DNA from 4 places in the Streptomyces siamensis genome. Region 4 is predicted to be linked to each of the others. Evidence: riboswitches for the same ligand, from Rfam matches in the RefSeq annotation. Region 4 holds a riboswitch; each other region holds the start of a gene.
The links. A riboswitch is a leader RNA that binds a small molecule or an ion and turns the genes downstream of it on or off. The one in region 4 is predicted to bind cyclic di-AMP.

Region 1 (4,655 bases), on a different contig from region 4:
GCCCTCGCACCCGAGCCGCTCAAGGCGGTCGTCGCGGTCTGCTCGACGGACGACCGCTACGACAACGACGTCCACTACGCAGGAGGTTCCGTACGGGCCGCCGGCCTGCACGCCAGGTCGGCCGCGACGCTCGCCTCCGCCGCCCTTCCCCCGGACCCGGCGCACGTGGGCGAGGTGATGTGGCGGGACATGTGGGTGAAGCGGCTCCAGGCGGTGGAGCCACCGGTCCACACCTGGCTGGAGCACCAGACCCGGGATGCGTACTGGCGCCACGGGAGCGTCCGCGAGAACTACGGAGCGATCCGGGCGGCGGTCCTGGCGGTCGGCGGCTGGCACGACCCGTACCGCGACACGGTGCTGCGTCTGGTCGAGCACCTGCCACCCGATCGCGTACGCGGAGTGATCGGCCCGTGGTCGCACCACTATCCCGACCGGGACCGGCCGCCCGGCCCGGCGATCGGCTTCCTCCAGGAGACCCTGCGCTGGTGGGACCACTGGCTGCGCACCCCGACGACGCCCGGGACGGGCCCCGGCCCCGGCCCCGGCCCCGGCGGCATCATGACGGAACCGCTCCTGCGCTCGTACGTCATGGACGCGCGTCCCCCGGCGACGACGTATCCGGTGATCACCGGCCGCTGGGTGGGTGATCCCGTCTGGCCGTCGCCCTCCGTGACCCGGGTCACATACGCGCTCCAGGGCGACCCGGTGGCGGTGCGCTCACCGCAGCACACCGGGGTGGACGCGGGCCGCACCGTCCCACGCGGCCACGACGCCGACCTGCCCCCGGACCAGCGGGAGGAGGACGCCCGGTCGGTCTGCTTCGAGTTCGAGGTCACGGAGGAGACCTGGGTCCTGGGCCGCCCGGCGGTCCGGCTGCGGCTGACCTCGCACTCCCCCCGGGGCCAGGTGATCGCCAGGCTGTGCGACGTGGCTCCCGACGGCGCCTCGACGCTCGTCACCCGGGGCGTGCTGAATCTGTCGGCGCGCCACGGCAGCGACCGGGCGACGGCATGGGTGCCGGGCGCGACGGAGGACGTGCTCGTCGAGCTGGACCCCATCGGTCACGCGTTCCCGCCCGGGCATCACGTCCGGCTCGCCGTCTCCTCCGCGTACTGGCCGTGGGTCTGGCCCCAGCCCGGTCCGGAGACCGGCTTCACCCTGGACCCGGCGGCCGGCGTCCTCGAACTCCCGGTGAGGGCACGGGAGTCGGACCCGGCGATCGCCTTCGAGGAGCCGGAGCAGTCCGCACCCCTCGGGGCGGCCTCCCCCGCGACGCTGGACGAGCCGCGCCCCGAACGGCTCCTCGTGCACGACGTCGCCAAGGGCGAGTGGCGTCTGGAGACCGACCTCCGTCACGAAGGCACCCATATCCACCCGGACGGCCTCGAAGTCACCGAGGACGTCGGGGAGTCGTACACGATCGACGAGTCCGGCCCCTTGTCGGCGCGCGCCCGCTCGGCCTGGTCGGTCCGCTTCCACCGCCCTGACCTCGCCTGGGACGCCCGGGTGACGACGCGGTCGGAACTCACCTGCTCCGAAAGGGAGTTCATCGCCTCCGACGAGGTCATCTGCAGGGACGGCGACGAGGTGGTCTTCCACCGGACGTGGCAGAAGCGGATCCCGCGCACGTCGGGCTAGGCCCGCCGACGCTCCGGCCCTGCCCGCCGGGGCGGCCGGACGCACGACCGCCCTGCCCCACGGAAACCCCTGCGGCCTGCCCGAGTTGCCCGACTTATACCCTCCGGCCCGCCACGCCCTGATGTCCGAGTTGTACCTACTCGTACCGATAGGCCACCGAGGCGTGATGTCCGAGTTGCCGGTCTTGCCGCTTTAGTTGGCCTTGGTCTCGTGAGTTGGGTCACGTGCACCCTCGACCGGGAATTTACGCCGTCTTCACAGGATCCCTTTGCTAAAGGCAAGTTGAGGATCCAATTCCGGTTGAATCGGACGTATCGACACTGCCTTAATCAGGCGAAAGCGATCTTCGTCCGAAATTCAGCCCTTGTTCCCGACATGTGCTCTCGCATACGTTCACGTCGATCCCGGGCGGATCGCCGAATCCTGCCGCCGCCCGGACCCACCCACCCACGCACACACGGCAGGAGCGGGGGACCCAGAAAAGCCGTCGATCCAGACAAACCGGAACGACTAGGGGTCAAGCCGCACAGAGAGCGCGGCCGGGCACCTCCCCGCCCGAACCCGACAGCTCACCTCGCAGGCGCAGGAGAGGAAACCGCCATGTCCGGACGACTCATGAACCGCCGCTTCAGGACCAGCCCCCTCATCACCCGTGGCGTGCTCGCCGCCGGTGTGGGCGGAGTCGCCCTCGCACTCCCCCTCCTGAGCGCCACCGGCGCCCAGGCCGCCACCGCGACGCAGACCGTCCGGGCGACCGTCCCCCAGGTGCAGCTCCTCACCTACACCGTGGTCGCCGGTGACACCCTCCAGAGCGTCGCGAAGAAGAACCCGTCGAGCGGTGGCTGGCAGGCGCTGTACGACGCCAACAAGGCCGTCATCGGCCCCGACGCCGCCCACCTGCGCCCGGGACTGGTGCTGACGGTGGGCACGAAGAACCTCGCGACCGGCGTGGTGTCCCCGCTCACCAAGGCCGCACCGGCGGCAGCGGCCCCCTCCTCCGGCAAGACGTACGCCAACAACCTCGACGGCTGGATCAAGCACTCCCTGGACATCATGGCCAAGAAGCGCATACCCGGCACGTACAACGGCATCCACCGCAACGTGATGCGCGAGTCCTCCGGCAACCCCCGCGCCATCAACAACTGGGACTCCAACGCCAAGGCCGGCATCCCCTCGAAGGGCCTCCTCCAGGTGATCGACCCCACCTTCAAGGCGTACCACGTCCCCGGCACCTCGATGGACCCGTACGACCCGGTCGCGAACATCACGGCCGCCTGCAACTACGCCGCGGCGAAGTACGGCTCGATCGACAACGTCAACGGAGCGTACTGACCCGGCGACAGCGGCACATCGCCGATTCGGGGCGCGGGCGGACTTCCGCACGCGCCCCGAATCGGTATTTTTGTCCGTCTTTCTCAGACTTCTCTGATTTGTTCCGTTTCTTCGGTTGCGTCTACACCCCGAAGAGCCGTTCCAGCACGACCGCGATGCCGTCGTCCTCGTTCGACAAGGTCACCTCGTCGGCCACCGCCTTCAGTTCCGGATGCGCGTTGGCCATGGCGATCCCACGGGCCGCCCAGTCGAACATGGGGATGTCATTGGGCATGTCGCCGAAGGCGAGGGTCTCGGCGGGCGCGAGACCGAGGTGCGCCGCGGCGAGGGCGAGACCCGTCGCCTTGGTCACGCCGCATGGCTGGAGTTCGACGGTACCCGGCCCCGACATGGTGACCGTCGCCAGCGAACCGACCACCGACCGTGCCGCCGAGGCCAACTCGTCGTCGGTCAGGGAAGGGTGACGGAGCAGCACCTTGCTGATGGGCTCCGTCCACAGGTCGTCGCGCCGCCGCACCCGTACCGCCGGGAGCGTCGGGTGGGGCATCACGTAGCCCGGCTCGATCAAGGTCAGCCCGTCCACGCCGTCCTGGTCCACCGCCGCGTACAGCAGGCCGACTTCCGCCTCGATCTTGCCGAGCGCCGTCTCCGCCAGTTCCCTGTCCAGGGTCACCGACCACAGCATCCGGTCCGCCCCGGCGTCGTACAGCTGCGCTCCCTGACCGCACACCGCCAGTCCCTCGCCGCCGAGTTCGTCCAGCAGCGGTCGCACCCTCGGTGCGGGACGGCCCGTCACCACGAGATGCCGGGCACCCGCCTCGGCCACCCTCGCCAGCGCGGCCCGCGACCGGTCGGAGAGGGTGTCGTCGCCGCGCAGCAGCGTTCCGTCCAGGTCAGTGGCGATGAGTGAATATGCAGTCGGAGCGGCCATGATCCGAAGAATACGGATCGCACGACTCAACGGCCCGCCGTGAACCGGACGACGTCCGGTATCCCGCCCGCAACGCCCTTCACCGTCCGGACGGCAGGGGCAGTTCGCCGTACAACCCGTGCGCGCGGTACACGGAGGCGCCCTTCTCCACAGCCACGCAAGGGCGAGGTGCGCCGCTTCGCCCGCAGCGCACCTCGCCCCAACTCACCTGTGTGCGGCGGCCAGATGTCCGGCCAGCCGGGGCGAGGCGAACTCCGTCCCGCACACGAACCGCATCACCGGCCCGTACGAGGCCGCCGCCGGCAGCCCGGTGAAGTACAGGCCTCGGACGGAGGAGCGGTAGCCCGCGCCCAGCCTCGGGGTGCCGCGGCTGACCGCCAGTTCGGTGCGCAGCTCGTGCCCGAGGAAGTCCATCGCCGCGACGTCGACGCGATAGCCGGTCGCCGCGACGACGTGGTCGGCGAAGAGTTCCTCGGCCCGGCCCCCATGGGTCCGGACGGTCAGGACGGGGCTGCCCTCGCGCACCTGGGCGCGGACGATCCGCTGGACCTCACGGACCTCGACCTTGCCCTCGAAGCGGTCGCGCAGCCACCAGGCTCCGAGCGGGCCGAGCACCCGGCGCACCAAGTAGTGCCGGGCCCGCGCGGGCAGGTGGCGATAGGGCTGCGGGTAGTAGCTCAGGGCCCACAGGGACCAGGCGCGGCCGAAGGGGGACTCGGGGCGCAGCCTCGGCTGGTGCCACGGGGGCGCGCCG
Region 2 (4,655 bases), on a different contig from region 4:
CGACCGACCCCTACCCGGCGTACGCCTGGCTCCGGGAGCACGCCCCGGTGCACCGGACCCGGCTGCCCAGCGGGGTGGAGGCCTGGCTCGTCACCCGGTACACGGACGCCCGGCAGGCGCTCGCCGACCAACGGCTGTCCAAGAACCCCGCCCATCACGACGAACCCGCCCACGCCAAGGGGAAGACGGGCATCCCGGGCGAGCGCAAGGCCGAGCTGATGACCCATCTGCTGAACATCGACCCGCCGGACCACACCCGGCTGCGGCGGCTGGTCAGCAAGGCGTTCACCCCGCGCAGGGTGGCGGAGTTCGCGCCGCGCGTGCAGGAACTGACCGACCGGCTGATCGACCGGTTCGCGGGCGAGGGCTCCGCGGACCTCATCCACGACTTCGCGTTCCCGCTGCCCATCTACGCCATCTGCGACCTGCTCGGCGTCCCCCGCGAGGACCAGGACGACTTCCGGGACTGGGCGGGCATGATGATCCGGCACGGTGGCGGGCCGAGGGGCGGGGTGGCGCGGTCCGTCAAGAAGATGCGCGGCTATCTGGCCGACCTCATCCACCGCAAGCGGGAGGCGCTGCCCGAGCACCCCGCACCCGGCGAGGACCTCATCTCCGGGCTCATCCGCGCCTCCGACCACGGCGAGCACCTCACCGAGAACGAGGCCGCCGCGATGGCGTTCATCCTGCTCTTCGCGGGATTCGAGACGACGGTCAACCTCATCGGCAACGGCACCTACGCCCTCCTCACCCACCCCGGGCAGCGGGCCCGCCTCCAGACCTCCCTCGCCGCGGGGGAGCGGGCACTGCTCGAGACCGGGGTCGAGGAACTCCTGCGCTACGACGGGCCGGTCGAGCTCGCCACCTGGCGGTTCGCCACGGAGTCCGTGCGGATCGGCGGGCAGGACATCGCGCCCGGCGATCCCGTCCTCGTCGTCCTGGCGGCTGCGGACCGTGACCCCGCACGGTTCGAACAGCCGGACACGCTCGACCTGTCCCGGCGTGACAACCAGCACCTCGGGTACGGTCACGGCCTTCACTACTGTCTCGGCGCGCCGCTCGCCCGTCTGGAGGGGCAGACCGCGCTCGCCACGCTCCTCGCCCGCCTGCCCGATCTGCAACTCGCGGGGGATCCGGCCGATTTGCGCTGGCGTGGTGGCCTCATTATGCGTGGATTGCGCACACTTCCGGTGGAGTTCACGCCGATCAGGTAGGCATGCCGCGGAACGGCGTCCCGACCGGCAGTGGATGACGGTCCGTCATATCTGTGATCTTCACGTGATCTGCGCTGCATCGACTTGTGACAAGCGTTCGAGTGCGGATACGTTCACCCAGCAACGCGGCCCATCTGTCGCTGTAGCCGCTGTAGTCACCTGCTGTCACGCGAAAGGCTTCCGCATGCTCTCCGGGAACGGCCGTCACCGTCGCCCCCGTCAGGCCCCGGCCCTCATCGTCGCCGCAGGAGTGACCGGATCGGCCATCGCGATCCCGTTGCTCGGCGCCACCAGCGCGAGCGCAGCCGACGGCACCACGTGGGACCGGGTCGCGGAGTGCGAGAGCGGCGGCGCCTGGAGCGCCGACAACGGCAACGGCTACTACGGCGGCCTTCAGTTGACCCAGGACAACTGGGAGAGGTACGGCGGTCTCGCCTACGCCCCGAGCGCCGACCAGGCCAGCCGCTCGCAGCAGATAGCCATCGCGGAGAAGGTCCTCGACGGCGAGGGGCTCACCGCCTGGCCGACCTGCGGGCCGCTCTCCGGGCTCAGCAAGAACTCCGCTGACGTCGAGGTCGACACGGGCCTGGGCGACGATTCCTCGAACGAGGGCGGTTCTTCGGACTCGTCCGGTTCGTCCTCTTCATCTGATTCTTCCGACTCCTCTTTCTCGTCCGGTTCGTCCTCCCTGACCGACACCTCGCGCGAGGGCGGGAACTCCACCAAGTCCGACACCTCGTCCGACGAGGACTCCCAGGACTCGGACCGCTCGGACCAGGCGACGCCGAAGAGCGATGGATCGGACAAGTCGGGCCGGAGCGACGAGTCTTCGGAGGCGTCCGAGGGCGGCACGGCCGGAGCCGGCCGCCACCGCGGCGACAGCGCCGACGAGGACGCCACGGAGGGCGCGGGTGACGCCCGCAAGGACGGCACTCCGGGGCGGCACGCCTCCCGCGGCTCGGCCCCCTCGCGTGAATCCGCCGACGGCTCCTACACCGTGCGCAACGGCGACAGCCTCTCGACGATCGCCGACGCCCTCGACCTGCCGGGCGGATGGTCCGGGCTGTACGACGCGAACAAGAAGACGGTCGGCGCCGACCCCGACCTCATCCTCCCCGGTCAGAGCCTTGCAGTTGATGCCGAATCGGGCGAAAAGTAGCGGGAGTTCGCGTCACGGTTCGCCGTGGAATGTCCGGTTTGGTGCGAGTGAGAGATGAGTCTCAGAGGCCCTGATCGTCTTTGGAATTCCGTCGACCGCATGCCTACGGTCGTGATCGCTCGCCACAGCGGGCCCCGACGGTCGCAACGCCGAATCCTGCCGACGGCCGTACGGGAACAGTCGACGCGTCAAGCGCCGTGGGCAGGAGCGGGGGACCCAAGGTAAGTGCCGCGAACGGTTGTTGAACCGGGAGCGGCTAGGGGTGGAGCCGAGCGCTGGAGCGCGCGGCCGGGCACTCACCCGCCCGAACCCGACAGCTCACCTCGCAGGCGTCGGTGAGGGGATCCTCCATGCTGTTTTCCGACAAGGGCAAGCACCGTCGTCCTTCCAAGGCCGCACGTGTCGCCGCCCTCGCCGGTGTCACCGGTGTCGCCATCGCCGCTCCGCTGATGGCCGCCGGCAACGCCTCCGCCGCCACCGCGTCCGAGTGGGACGCCGTCGCCCAGTGCGAGGCCGGCGGCAACTGGGCCATCAACACCGGCAACGGCTACTACGGCGGCCTGCAGTTCGCGGCCTCCACCTGGGCCGCGTACGGAGGCACCGCCTACGCCTCCACCGCCGACAAGGCCTCCAAGGCCCAGCAGATAGCCGTCGGTGAGAAGGTTCTCGCCGCGCAGGGCAAGGGCGCCTGGCCGACCTGCGGCACGGGCCTGTCGAACGCCACGTACAACGGCGGCAGTGCCGACTCCGCGTCGAGCACCCCGAGCACCACCACCCGTACGACGGAGCAGCCCGCCTCACGTTCGGCCGAGCGCCCGGCCGCCAAGGAGACCGTCACCACCCCGACCGGCGAGAAGGTCAAGAAGGGTGACGGCGAGTACAAGGTCGTCAAGGGCGACACCCTCAGCTCCATCGCCGAGAAGAAGCACGTCAAGGGTGGCTGGCAGCAGCTGTTCAAGCTGAACAAGGACATCGTCGACGACGCCGACTTCATCTTCCCGGGCCAGCAGCTGCACCTCGGCTGACCGGCCCTCGCGCGGCGGCCGCGCCCCCCACCGGCCGCCGTGCGTCCGTCCGCGACCGCAGCCCCCACCTGCGTCCGCGCCCCCATCGGCCGTGTGCGGTCCGGACCGGCGTCCACGCCGTCCGGTCCGGCCCCGCGCCGCCGGTCGCGGTCCGGCACCGGTCCCCGAAAGGCCTCGGCCGGTCCATGGCTCTCCCATAGAAGAGGTCTCCGCACCGGAGGTCTCGTGAGGGTCCCCCCGTCCCCACGGGCTCCCCGCCCCGGCACGTGTTCCCCCGCACGCGCCGGGGCGGGGCTTTTCGTGCGGGGCGGTATTCATGTACGGGGCAGGTTTTTGTTCCGTTCGGAAACAATTTACGCTCGGTTCTGCTCAAGGGGTGGTCGTCAGGCTGGCCGATCCCCCCGGGGCGGTTAGGCTCATGTCGCGAAGCCGTCCCAGGCTCCGCGCCGTGCCGGGCCCGGTGTCCGGCGTACCCGCGTCACATCCCAGAAGGAGATGCTCGTGCCGTCCATCGACGTCGTCGTAGCCCGGGAAATCCTGGACTCCCGAGGCAACCCCACGGTCGAGGTCGAGGTCGGCCTCGACGACGGCAGCACCGGTCGTGCCGCCGTCCCGTCCGGCGCCTCCACCGGTGCCTTCGAGGCCATCGAGCTCCGCGACGGTGACCCCAACCGCTACCAGGGCAAGGGTGTCGAGAAGGCCGTCCTCGCCGTCATCGAGCAGATCGGCCCGGAGCTCGTCGGCTACGACGCCACCGAGCAGCGCCTGATCGACCAGGCGATGTTCGACCTGGACGCCACCGACAACAAGGGCTCGCTCGGCGCCAACGCCATCCTCGGCGTCTCGCTCGCCGTCGCGCACGCCGCCTCCGAGGCGTCCGACCTCCCCCTCTTCCGCTACCTGGGCGGCCCGAACGCGCACCTGCTGCCCGTTCCGATGATGAACATCCTGAACGGCGGCTCGCACGCCGACTCCAACGTGGACATCCAGGAGTTCATGATCGCCCCGATCGGCGCGGAGTCCTTCTCCGAGGCCCTGCGCTGGGGTGCCGAGGTCTACCACACCCTCAAGAAGGTGCTGAAGACCAAGGGCCTGTCCACCGGCCTCGGCGACGAGGGCGGCTTCGCCCCGAACCTGGAGTCGAACCGCGCCGCGCTCGACCTCATCCTCGAGGCCATCAAGCAGGCCGGTTACATCCCGGGCGAGCAGATCGCGCTCGCGCTCGACGTCGCCGCGTCCGAGTTCTACAAGGACGGC
Region 3 (4,655 bases), on a different contig from region 4:
ACGGCACGCGCGCGTGCGACGCGGCCGACCTGGCCCTCACCGTCCTCGGCGGCGGCGAGTCGTCCCGGCTCTACAACCGGCTGGTCCGCCGCGACCGCACCGCCGTCGCGGCCGGGTTCGGCCTGCTCAGGCTCGCCGGAGCGCCCTCCCTGGGGTGGCTCGACGTGAAGACGTCCGGCGACGTCGAGGTCCCGGTCATCGAGGCCGCCGTCGACGCGGAGCTCGCCCGGTTCGCCGAGGAGGGCCCCACCGCCGAGGAGATGGAGCGGGCGCAGGCCCAGTTGGAGCGCGAGTGGCTGGACCGGCTGGGCACGGTCGCGGGACGCGCCGACGAACTGTGCCGGTTCGCCGTCCTGTTCGGCGACCCGCAGCTCGCCCTGACCGCCGTGCAGCGCGTCCTCGCCGTCACCGCCGAGGAGGTCCAGGAGGTCGCCAAGGCCCGGCTGCGCCCCGACAACCGCGCGGTGCTCGTCTACGAGCCGCTCGCCGAGGCCCCTCAGGCCGCCGAAACCACCGACGAAGACGAGGAGTCGGCGAAGTGACCGAGCTCGCGAGCATGGATTTCCACCCGCAGCCCCAGGCGGGCGAGGCCAAGCCCTGGGCGTTCCCGGCCCCCGAGCGCGGCACGCTGGACAACGGCCTGACGGTGCTGCGCTGCCACCGCCCCGGTCAGCAGGTCGTCGCCGTCGAGGTGCTGCTCGCGGCGCCCCTGGAGGCCGAGCCGACCGGTCTGGACGGCGTCGCCACCATCATGGCGCGGGCCTTCTCCGAGGGCACGGACAAGCACTCCGCCGAGGAGTTCGCCGCGGAGCTGGAGCGCTGCGGCGCCACGCTCGACGCGCACGCGGACCACCCCGGCGTGCGTCTGTCGCTCGAAGTCCCCGTCTCCCGCCTGCCCAAGGCGCTCGGTCTGCTGGCCGACGCCCTGCGGGCACCGGCGTTCGAGGACAGCGAGGTCGAGCGGCTGGTGCGCAACCGGCTGGACGAGATCCCGCACGAGTCGGCCAACCCGGCCCGCCGCGCCGCCAAGGAGCTCTCCAAGGAGCTCTTCCCGTCGACCTCGCGCATGTCGCGCCCGCGGCAGGGCACCGAGGAGACCGTCGAGAACATCGACTCGGCGGCCGTGCGCGCCTTCTACGAGAAGCACGTGCGTCCCGCGACCGGGACCGCGGTCATCGTCGGTGACCTCACCGGCGTCGACGTCGACGAACTGCTCGGCGACACGCTCGGCTCCTGGACCGGCTCGTCCGCCGAGCCGCGCCCGGTGCCGCCGGTGAGCGCCGACGACACGGGCCGCGTGATCATCGTCGACCGGCCCGGTGCCGTGCAGACGCAGCTGCTCATCGGCCGTGTGGGGGCCGACCGGCACGACCGTGTGTGGCCCGCCCAGGTGCTCGGCACCTACTGCCTCGGCGGCACCCTCACCTCGCGTCTGGACCGGGTCCTGCGCGAGGAGAAGGGATACACCTACGGCGTACGGGCGTTCGGCCAGGTCCTGCGGGCCGCGCCGTCGTCCTCCGCGGGCACCACGGGCGTGGCGATGCTCGCCATCAGCGGCTCCGTGGACACCCCGAACACGGGTCCGGCGCTCGACGACCTGTGGAAGGTGCTGCGCACCCTCGCCGCCGAGGGTCTGACCGACGCCGAGCGGGACGTCGCCGTGCAGAACCTGGTCGGTGTGGCGCCCCTCAAGTTCGAGACCGCGGCGGCCGTGGCGAGCACACTCGCGGACCAGGTCGAGCAGTTCCTGCCCGACGACTACCAGGCGACGCTGTATCAGCAGCTGGCCGCGACGGGCACCGTGGAGGCAACGGCGGCCGTCGTGAACGCCTTCCCGGTGGACCGGCTGGTGACGGTGCTGGTGGGCGACGCCGAGAAGATCAAGGAGCCCGTCCAGGCCCTCGGAATCGGTGAAGTGACCGTCGTGACGGCCGAGTAGAGCGGCGCGACATCTCGGAGGCCCAGGTGGCGCATACGTCACCTGGGCCTCGCTTTGTCCGGACTCCCTTCTCGATTTGTCCGTATTGGTGGAGAGGTTGCCTGTCTGCCCTGTGGCATGCACTACAAAAACCGTGATCCGTTTGTTGTTCGAAAGGCGCCCCGTCTAGCGTCGATCCGGCTGTTCGCCAGGCAGTGCGCCGCGCCCGCGGCACCGGACAGTCATCGCCGAGTCCCCGTACGGCGCGAGCCAGGGGAGCCGGGGACCCATACGCAGTCCCTGGGGTGAATCGGACGCCCTCCCGGAGGGGGTCCGTAGGAGACCTTCCTGCTCCGAACCCGTCAGCTAACCCGGTAGGCGAGAGGGAAGGAAAGGACCAGCCCCTACATGGCGTTCACCTGTGGCACCGGGAAGCATCGTCGTCCGAGCCGCGTGAAGCGCACCACCACGAACGCCGTCGGCGTCGCGGCGCTCACCACCACCGGCGTCGTCGGGGCGCTGGCCGCACCCGCGCTCGCCGCGGAGACCTCCGTCGAGCAGACCGGACTGACTCCGGTCGTCTCCCTCGGCGACTCGGTAGCCGAGCAGATCGACGAGCAGGCCGTGGCGCAGCAGCGCGCCGCCGACGAGGCCACGGCGCTGAAGAAGGCCGAGGAGGCCGCCCGCAAGCGGGCCGCCGAGGAGGCCAAGAAGAAGCGTGAGGCCAAGGAGCGCGCCGCCCGCGAGGCCGAGCGCAAGCGCCTCAACTCCTTCGTCCTGCCGATCACCGGCTCGTACGTCTCCACGGGCTACAAGACCGGTGGCAGCCTCTGGTCCTCCGGCAGCCACACCGGCGTCGACTTCCACGCGGCGTCCGGCACCCCGGTCCACGCCGTCGGCTCGGGCACGGTCGTCACGGCCGGCTGGGGCGGCGCCTACGGCAACCAGGTCGTGATCAAGATGCACGACGGCACGTACACCATGTACGGCCACCTGTCGTCCATCGGCGTCTCCGTCGGCCAGGCGGTCACCCCGGGGCAGCAGATAGCCCTCTCCGGGTCCACCGGGAACACCACCGGACCGCACCTTCACTTCGAGGCCCGTACGACCGCGGAGTACGGCTCGGACATGGACCCCGTCGGCTACCTCCGCGCGCGCGGTGTGAGCGTCTGACGCACCTCGGCCCGCGGGGCACGGACGCCCGGCGCGCCGCCGCTCGCGCGGTGTGAACCTCCGACGTCCGCTCCGCGACTTCTTCACGACTTTGGATGCCCCGGCTCACCGAGCCGGGGCATCGTCGTTTCGGCCGGGCATCTGTCCAAAAAATATCCATGGATTCCGGCCTCCCGTCGGAAATTCCGGCTGCCTGCAATAGAGTCACTGAACAGGCGTCAATCGATGGCGTTTCGCGGGCATTAAAGCGGAGGTCCGGTCATGCGTATTCCGGCGCACTCGGTATGCACGGCGATCCGTGACGACATCGTCTCGGGCGTCTACGAGCGCGGCAGCCGGCTCACCGAGGAACTGCTCGCCCGCCGCTACGGCGTCTCGCGTGTCCCCGTGCGCGAAGCGCTGCGCACGCTGGAGGCCGAGGGCTTCGTCGTCACCCGGCGGCACGCGGGCGCGTGTGTCGCGGAGCCGACCGAGCAGGAGGCGTCGGACCTGCTGGAGATGCGGATGCTGCTGGAGCCGCTGGCCGCGGCACGGGCCGCCCAGCGCCGGACCGAGGCCCATCTGAAGGTGCTCCGGGGCCTGGTCAGGCTCGGTCAGGAGCGCGCCAGGAGGGGGCACAGCGAGGATCTGCGCTCCTTGGGAGGCTGGTTCCACGAGACCCTCGCGCAGGCCTCCGGCAGCCCGGCGCTGACGTCCACGCTCGCGCAGCTGCGGCACAAGATCGCCTGGATGTACACCGTGGAGGTGCCGGCCGGCCCGGCGGAGTCCTGGGCGGAGCACGGCGGGATCGTGGACGCCGTCGCGCGGGGCGACAGCGAGCGGGCGCGGTCGATCACGGCTCTGCACGCGGAGCGTGCGACGGCCGCGCACCGGCTCCGTTTTCCCGGCGGCGGGGACCGGGCGGAGCGTGTGAGGACTTCGCAACATCCCGTAAACATGACGGGCGTGCGGCATTAACACGGGCACCGTATACAAAGATGAGTAATTCGCGGGGGATTATTTCTGCTGCCCGGAAACGGGAAAAGCAAAGGGCTCGTCCGAGATTCTCGGACGAGCCCTTCGGCGGATGTGCGGGACGGCGTTCTTTCGCCTCTCGGGGCGAAGTCCGCCGTCGCCGGCAATGCGATCAGACAGTCTCCGGGAGCTCCTCGAGCCCCTCGGCGACCAGCTTGGCAAGGCGGTCGAGGGCGGCGTCCGCACCCTCGGCGTCGGAGGCGAGGACGATCTCCTCGCCGCCCTGGGCACCCAGGCCGAGGACCGCGAGCATGGAGGCCGCGTTGACGGGGTTCCCGTCGGCCTTGGCGATCGTCACGGGGATGCCGGAGGCCGTGGCGGCCCGGACGAAGATGGAGGCGGGGCGGGCGTGGAGGCCCTCAGCCCAGCCGACGTTGACGCGGCGCTCAGCCATGTGATGCTGCCCTTCAGGTGTTCAGGGTTGTCTAGACCAGTGTCCCATAACGTGAAGACTGCCCGGAGCGGTCCGGAGTCCCGTCCCGAGTGTCGCCGGATCGCGGCCTCGATCCGGCTTCCGTCCTCCACAGACTGCCGCGCGCCGTTGTCGGAC
Region 4 (4,655 bases):
GATCGTCGTCGCGTCCGTGTAGTCCTCCTCGAACTGGAGGATGTTGCGGATGGTCGCGCCGCGGAAGGCGTAGATCGACTGGTCGGCGTCACCCACGACGCACAGCTCGCCGGGGTCGCTGTCGGCGGGCCCCACCAGCTCCCTGACCAGGGCGTACTGCGCGTGGTTGGTGTCCTGGTACTCGTCGACCATGACGTGGCGGAAGCGGCGGCGGTAGTGCTCGGCGACGTCCGGGAAGGCGCGCAGCAGATTGACCGTCGTCATGATCAGGTCGTCGAAGTCGAGCGCGTTGGCCTCGCGGAGGCGCGACTGGTAGAGCGCGTAGGCCTGCGCGAGGGTCTTCTCGAAGCCGTCGGCGGCCTGGTTCGCGAAGTCCTCCTCGTCGATCAGCTCGTTCTTCAGGTTCGAGATCTTGGCGCTGAAGGACTTCGGCGGGAAGCGCTTGGGGTCGAGGTCCAGGTCGCGGCAGACCAGGGCCATCAGACGCTTGCTGTCGGCGGCGTCGTAGATCGAGAAGGACGACGTGAAGCCGAGCTTCTTGCTCTCGCGGCGCAGGATGCGGACGCAGGCGCTGTGGAAGGTCATCACCCACATCGCGCCCGCGCGCGGGCCGACGAGCTGCTCGACGCGCTCCTTCATCTCGCCCGCGGCCTTGTTCGTGAAGGTGATCGCGAGGATCTGGCCGGGGTGGACGTGCCGCTCGGCCAGCAGATGGGCGATCCGGTGGGTGAGCACGCGGGTCTTGCCCGAACCCGCGCCGGCCACGATGAGCAGCGGGGAGCCGGAGTGGACGACGGCGGCGCGCTGATTCTCGTTCAGTCCGTCGAGCAGCGTCGCCGGGTCCAGGGCAGGGCGGTGCGCGCCGTCGCGGTAGTACGCGTCCCGGGCCGGGGGCAGGTCGAAGCGGCCGCCGAACAGGTCGTCCGGAATCGGCTCCGGCGCCTCGTCCTCGGGCGGCGGCGGGGGCTCTTCCTCGTGGGCCCCGGAGGGCTTGAGGTCCGCCAGGAAGCTGTCGTCAAAGAGGCTGCTCATCGCTCTCCGAGTCTAGGCCGCCCCACCGACAACCGGCCGCCGCCCCGGAAAGTCCGCCCCGATCGGGGTGTCCGTCCGTCTCCGCGGTGCCTCATGGAAGCCGATGATCTTCCCGGACCGGCCTCCGTGAGCCCGGCCCGCCCCTCCCGGGTCCACTCCCGGGTCCACTCCCGGGTCCGCCGACCCCATCACCCGCCCGCCCGGCTCCGTGAGTCCCTCGCCCCCCGCCTGGACTCCGCGAGCCCCGTGCCCTGCCCCGGCATCGGCGCCGGCCCCGAAGACCCCTCCCCGCCGCCTCCGCCACCTCCGCCATCTCCGCCGCTCCGCCGTGACGCACATCACCTTCAGAACCCCCGCGGCGCGTCCCGCCCCCCACCGACACCCCCTTAACCCCTGTCACCCTCCAGATCCTCCGGACCACGATCGGTGAGAGTGACGCTTCTCATGGCCAAGGTCACGAAAATGTATCGGGCATATCGCACATCAACCTTCACAGCAGCCACACGAATTGGCTAGCGTGCCGCACAGGCCGCTCGACCCCCACCGGCGAACGTCGCCGGGCCGTGTGGCCTCCGCCGAATTCGGCCTGCCTTCGCGGCGGCCGGAACCGGGGACCCACCGACCTTGGGGTGAATCGGTCCAACTGCCTTGTGGGGCAAGGACCGTAGGGCAAACCTTCCGGATGCACCCGCCCGAACCCGACAGCTAACTCGGTAGGCGGATGACGGAAGGAGTCGCCTCTCTTGGCGTCGCACCGCAAATGGCGTCCCGCGGGTTCGCGTATGGCAGGCATACGCACCCCCGCTCTCGCGACGGCCGCCCTCACCTCCGTGGCCCTGCTCTCCCAGACGGCGAACGCGTCCCCCTCCGCCGAGCCCAGGCCGAGCCTCGAAGAAGTCGAGAAGAAGGTCAACGACCTCTACCACCAGGCCGAGACGGCCACCGAGAAGTACAACGCGACCAGGGAGAAGACAGCCAAGCAGCAGGAGCGCGTCGACGCCCTGCGCGACGACGTCGCCAAGCGCACCGAGAAGCTCAACTCGGCGCGTGAGGAACTGGGTTCGTTCGCGGCCGCGCAGTACCGCACCGGGGCCGCCGCCCCCGACACCGCGACCCTCCTGCTCGCCGACGACCCGCAGGACTACTTCGACCAGACCCAGCTGATGAACCGTCTGACCACCCGCCAGAAGGCGGCCGTCGACGACTACACCACCGAGCAGGCCGCCACCACGAAGAAGCGCACGGAGGCCGCCAAGAGCCTGGAGACGCTGTCCTCCTCGCAGGACGCGCTCAAGAAGTCCAAGGCCGACGTCCAGACGAAGCTCACCGAGGCGCGTGACCTGCTCTCGAAGCTGACCGCGGAGGAGAAGGCCCGGCTCGCCGCGATCGAGAAGAAGAAGCAGGAGGAGGCCGCGCGCAAGGCGGCGGAACTGGCGAAGCAGCAGGCCGCCGCCGAGGCCGCGAAGAAGGCGGCCGCGCAGGAGTCGTCGTCCGGCGACACCAGCACCGGCTCGACGGGCTCCACCGGCTCGACGACCACGGGTTCGTCGTCCACGGCGAAGGCGGACAAGGCGGTCGCCTTCGCCCGCACCCAGATCGGCAAGCCGTACGTGTGGGGCGCCACCGGACCGGACTCGTACGACTGCTCGGGCTTCACGCAGGCCGCCTGGAAGGCCGCCGGGGTCTCGCTCCCGCGCGTCACCTACGACCAGGTGAACGCGGGCACGACCGTCTCCCTCTCCGACGCGCAGCCCGGTGACCTGGTGTTCTTCTACGACGACATCAGCCACGTCGGCCTCTACATCGGCAACGGCATGATGATCCACGCGCCGAAGCCGGGCGCGTACGTGCGCGAGGAGTCGATCTACTACGACGGCACGTCGGCGATCCACAGCGTGGTGCGCCCGGCGTAGGCCGTCCCGCGGACGGCGCTCGGTGCCGGGCATGCGCGCGTGGGGCCTATCGGGCGCCCCGCGCGCGTGCCCCACGGGCAACTCCCCCGTCGGTCCATAGCATCGTCCGCATGCCAGCCTTCTCCCAGCTCCGCGCCTGGTGGGCGGAGCACCCGCCCGCCGCCGGTGCCGCCGTGATGGCCACGGGCATCGTCTCGGTCGGGCTGCACATGGCCGACCACGAGACGCTGTCCCGTATCGCGCTGGTCCTGGCCTGCGTGGCCTGGGTCGGGCTCGCCGCGGACTTCGTCCTGCGGCTGCTGCGGGAACGGCCGCGCTGGGTGGGAGAGGCGTACACGCCGGCCGGCCTCACCGCCGTCGCGGCCACCACCGTGCTCGGGACACGCCTGTCCGCCCTCGGATGGCAGGTCGTCGCCGAGGCCCTGCTCGCCCTGTCGGCCGTGCTCTGGCCCGTGCTGCTGTGGTGCGTCGTACGGCACTGGAAGCACCGGATGCCGGGCGGCGTGTTCCTCGTCTGCGTGGCCACGCAGGGGCTCGCCGTGCTGGCCGCCACGCTCGCCGCGGCCGTCGGCCCGAAGTGGCTCGCGCACGCCGCGCTCGTGCTGTTCTGGCTCGGTCTCGTGCTGTACGGGGTGGCGTACGCGCACTTCGACATCCGCGAGGTGGCGCGGGGGGCCGGGGACCAGTGGGTGGCGGGCGGCGCGCTCGCCATCTCGGCGCTGGCCGGGGCCAAGCTCGTCGCGGCGCACCACGTGAACCCGTACCTGTGGAACGACGACGACCAGAGCGTCCTGCGCACCGTGACCGTCGCCGTGCTGGTCCTCGCGGTCGCCTGGTACTGCGTCCTCGTCGTCTCGGAGCTGATCTGGCCGCGCCCGCGCTACGACGTACGACGCTGGGCGACGGTCTTCCCGATGGGAATGACGGCGGTGGCCACCCTGACCGTGTCGTCCGCGCTCGGCCACCCCTGGCTCAGGGGATGGGGGGACGCGCTGCTGTGGATCGCGGTGGCGGCGTGGCTGGCCGCCGCGGTGGGGGCCGCCCGGGCCGCGACGGCGTTCGAGCGGGCGTGAGCGGACGGCGGGCGCCCCTTCGCCGCGCTCGTGCCTTCGCCACGCTCATGCCTTAGCAGCGCTCGTGCCTTCGCCGCGCTCATGCCTTCGCCGCGCTCGGGCATCTGCCCTGCCGGGGCCGCTGCGCGCTCAGGTCCAGAGGACGGCGATGAAGATGTTGGCGGTCGTCAGCAGGCCGACGAGCCCGAAGAGGCGCTTGTCCACCTGCTCGTCGTCCCGCTTCACGTAGACCAGCCCCAGGATCACGATCAGCAGGGCCAGCTTCACGCCGATCTTGATGTTGTCGACCGGGTTGTCGTCGGCCTGGTTGAGGCCGACCAGCACCACACCGGTGACCAGCATGGTCAGCGCGCCGTGCAGCATCGCGGGGACGAAGCGGGCGGTGCCCCGGCCCATCGCCTTCATCTGGGTGAGGAAGCCACCGAGGAGCGAGGCGATGCCGATGATGTGCAGGCCGACGAAGAGATGGATGAGTACGTCCATGAGGCCGGAGCCTAATCGGACGCCTCTGTCCCGCTTGTCACCGGCCCACCCCGTGCACCCCGTAGCACCGGGGCACCGCCGGACGCCCCGGATTCGGCGCTTCGGTCATTGCACCGCGTGAAGTCGGTGACGGCAGGCGGGGATCACGGCCGCA

Region 1: another riboswitch for cyclic di-AMP. It lies ahead of ABEB03_RS09835 (transglycosylase SLT domain-containing protein); the one in region 4 lies ahead of ABEB03_RS31640 (C40 family peptidase).
Region 2: another riboswitch for cyclic di-AMP. It lies ahead of ABEB03_RS41630 (transglycosylase family protein); the one in region 4 lies ahead of ABEB03_RS31640 (C40 family peptidase).
Region 3: another riboswitch for cyclic di-AMP. It lies ahead of ABEB03_RS30255 (M23 family metallopeptidase); the one in region 4 lies ahead of ABEB03_RS31640 (C40 family peptidase).

The regions. Positions count from the first base shown of each region.
Region 1 is NZ_BAABKB010000003.1:189,731-194,385, reverse strand. It holds gene ABEB03_RS09840 (CocE/NonD family hydrolase) at 1-1,638, shown strand, start outside; cyclic di-AMP (ydaO/yuaA leader) riboswitch at 2,105-2,216, shown strand; gene ABEB03_RS09835 (transglycosylase SLT domain-containing protein) at 2,239-2,970, shown strand; gene ABEB03_RS09830 (HAD family hydrolase) at 3,092-3,901, opposite strand; gene ABEB03_RS09825 (FAD-dependent oxidoreductase) at 4,106-4,655, opposite strand, start outside.
Region 2 is NZ_BAABKB010000046.1:240-4,894, forward strand. It holds gene ABEB03_RS41620 (cytochrome P450 family protein) at 1-1,214, shown strand, start outside; gene ABEB03_RS41625 (transglycosylase family protein) at 1,399-2,373, shown strand; cyclic di-AMP (ydaO/yuaA leader) riboswitch at 2,557-2,720, shown strand; gene ABEB03_RS41630 (transglycosylase family protein) at 2,724-3,398, shown strand; gene eno (phosphopyruvate hydratase) at 3,894-4,655, shown strand, end outside.
Region 3 is NZ_BAABKB010000029.1:81,395-86,049, reverse strand. It holds gene ABEB03_RS30265 (M16 family metallopeptidase) at 1-542, shown strand, start outside; gene ABEB03_RS30260 (M16 family metallopeptidase) at 539-1,939, shown strand; cyclic di-AMP (ydaO/yuaA leader) riboswitch at 2,155-2,314, shown strand; gene ABEB03_RS30255 (M23 family metallopeptidase) at 2,327-3,091, shown strand; gene ABEB03_RS30250 (GntR family transcriptional regulator) at 3,353-4,048, shown strand; gene ABEB03_RS30245 (HPr family phosphocarrier protein) at 4,218-4,499, opposite strand.
Region 4 is NZ_BAABKB010000030.1:179,526-184,180, reverse strand. It holds gene pcrA (DNA helicase PcrA) at 1-1,032, opposite strand, end outside; cyclic di-AMP (ydaO/yuaA leader) riboswitch at 1,596-1,768, shown strand; gene ABEB03_RS31640 (C40 family peptidase) at 1,776-2,945, shown strand; gene ABEB03_RS31635 (tellurite resistance/C4-dicarboxylate transporter family protein) at 3,056-4,018, shown strand; gene ABEB03_RS31630 (hypothetical protein) at 4,148-4,501, opposite strand.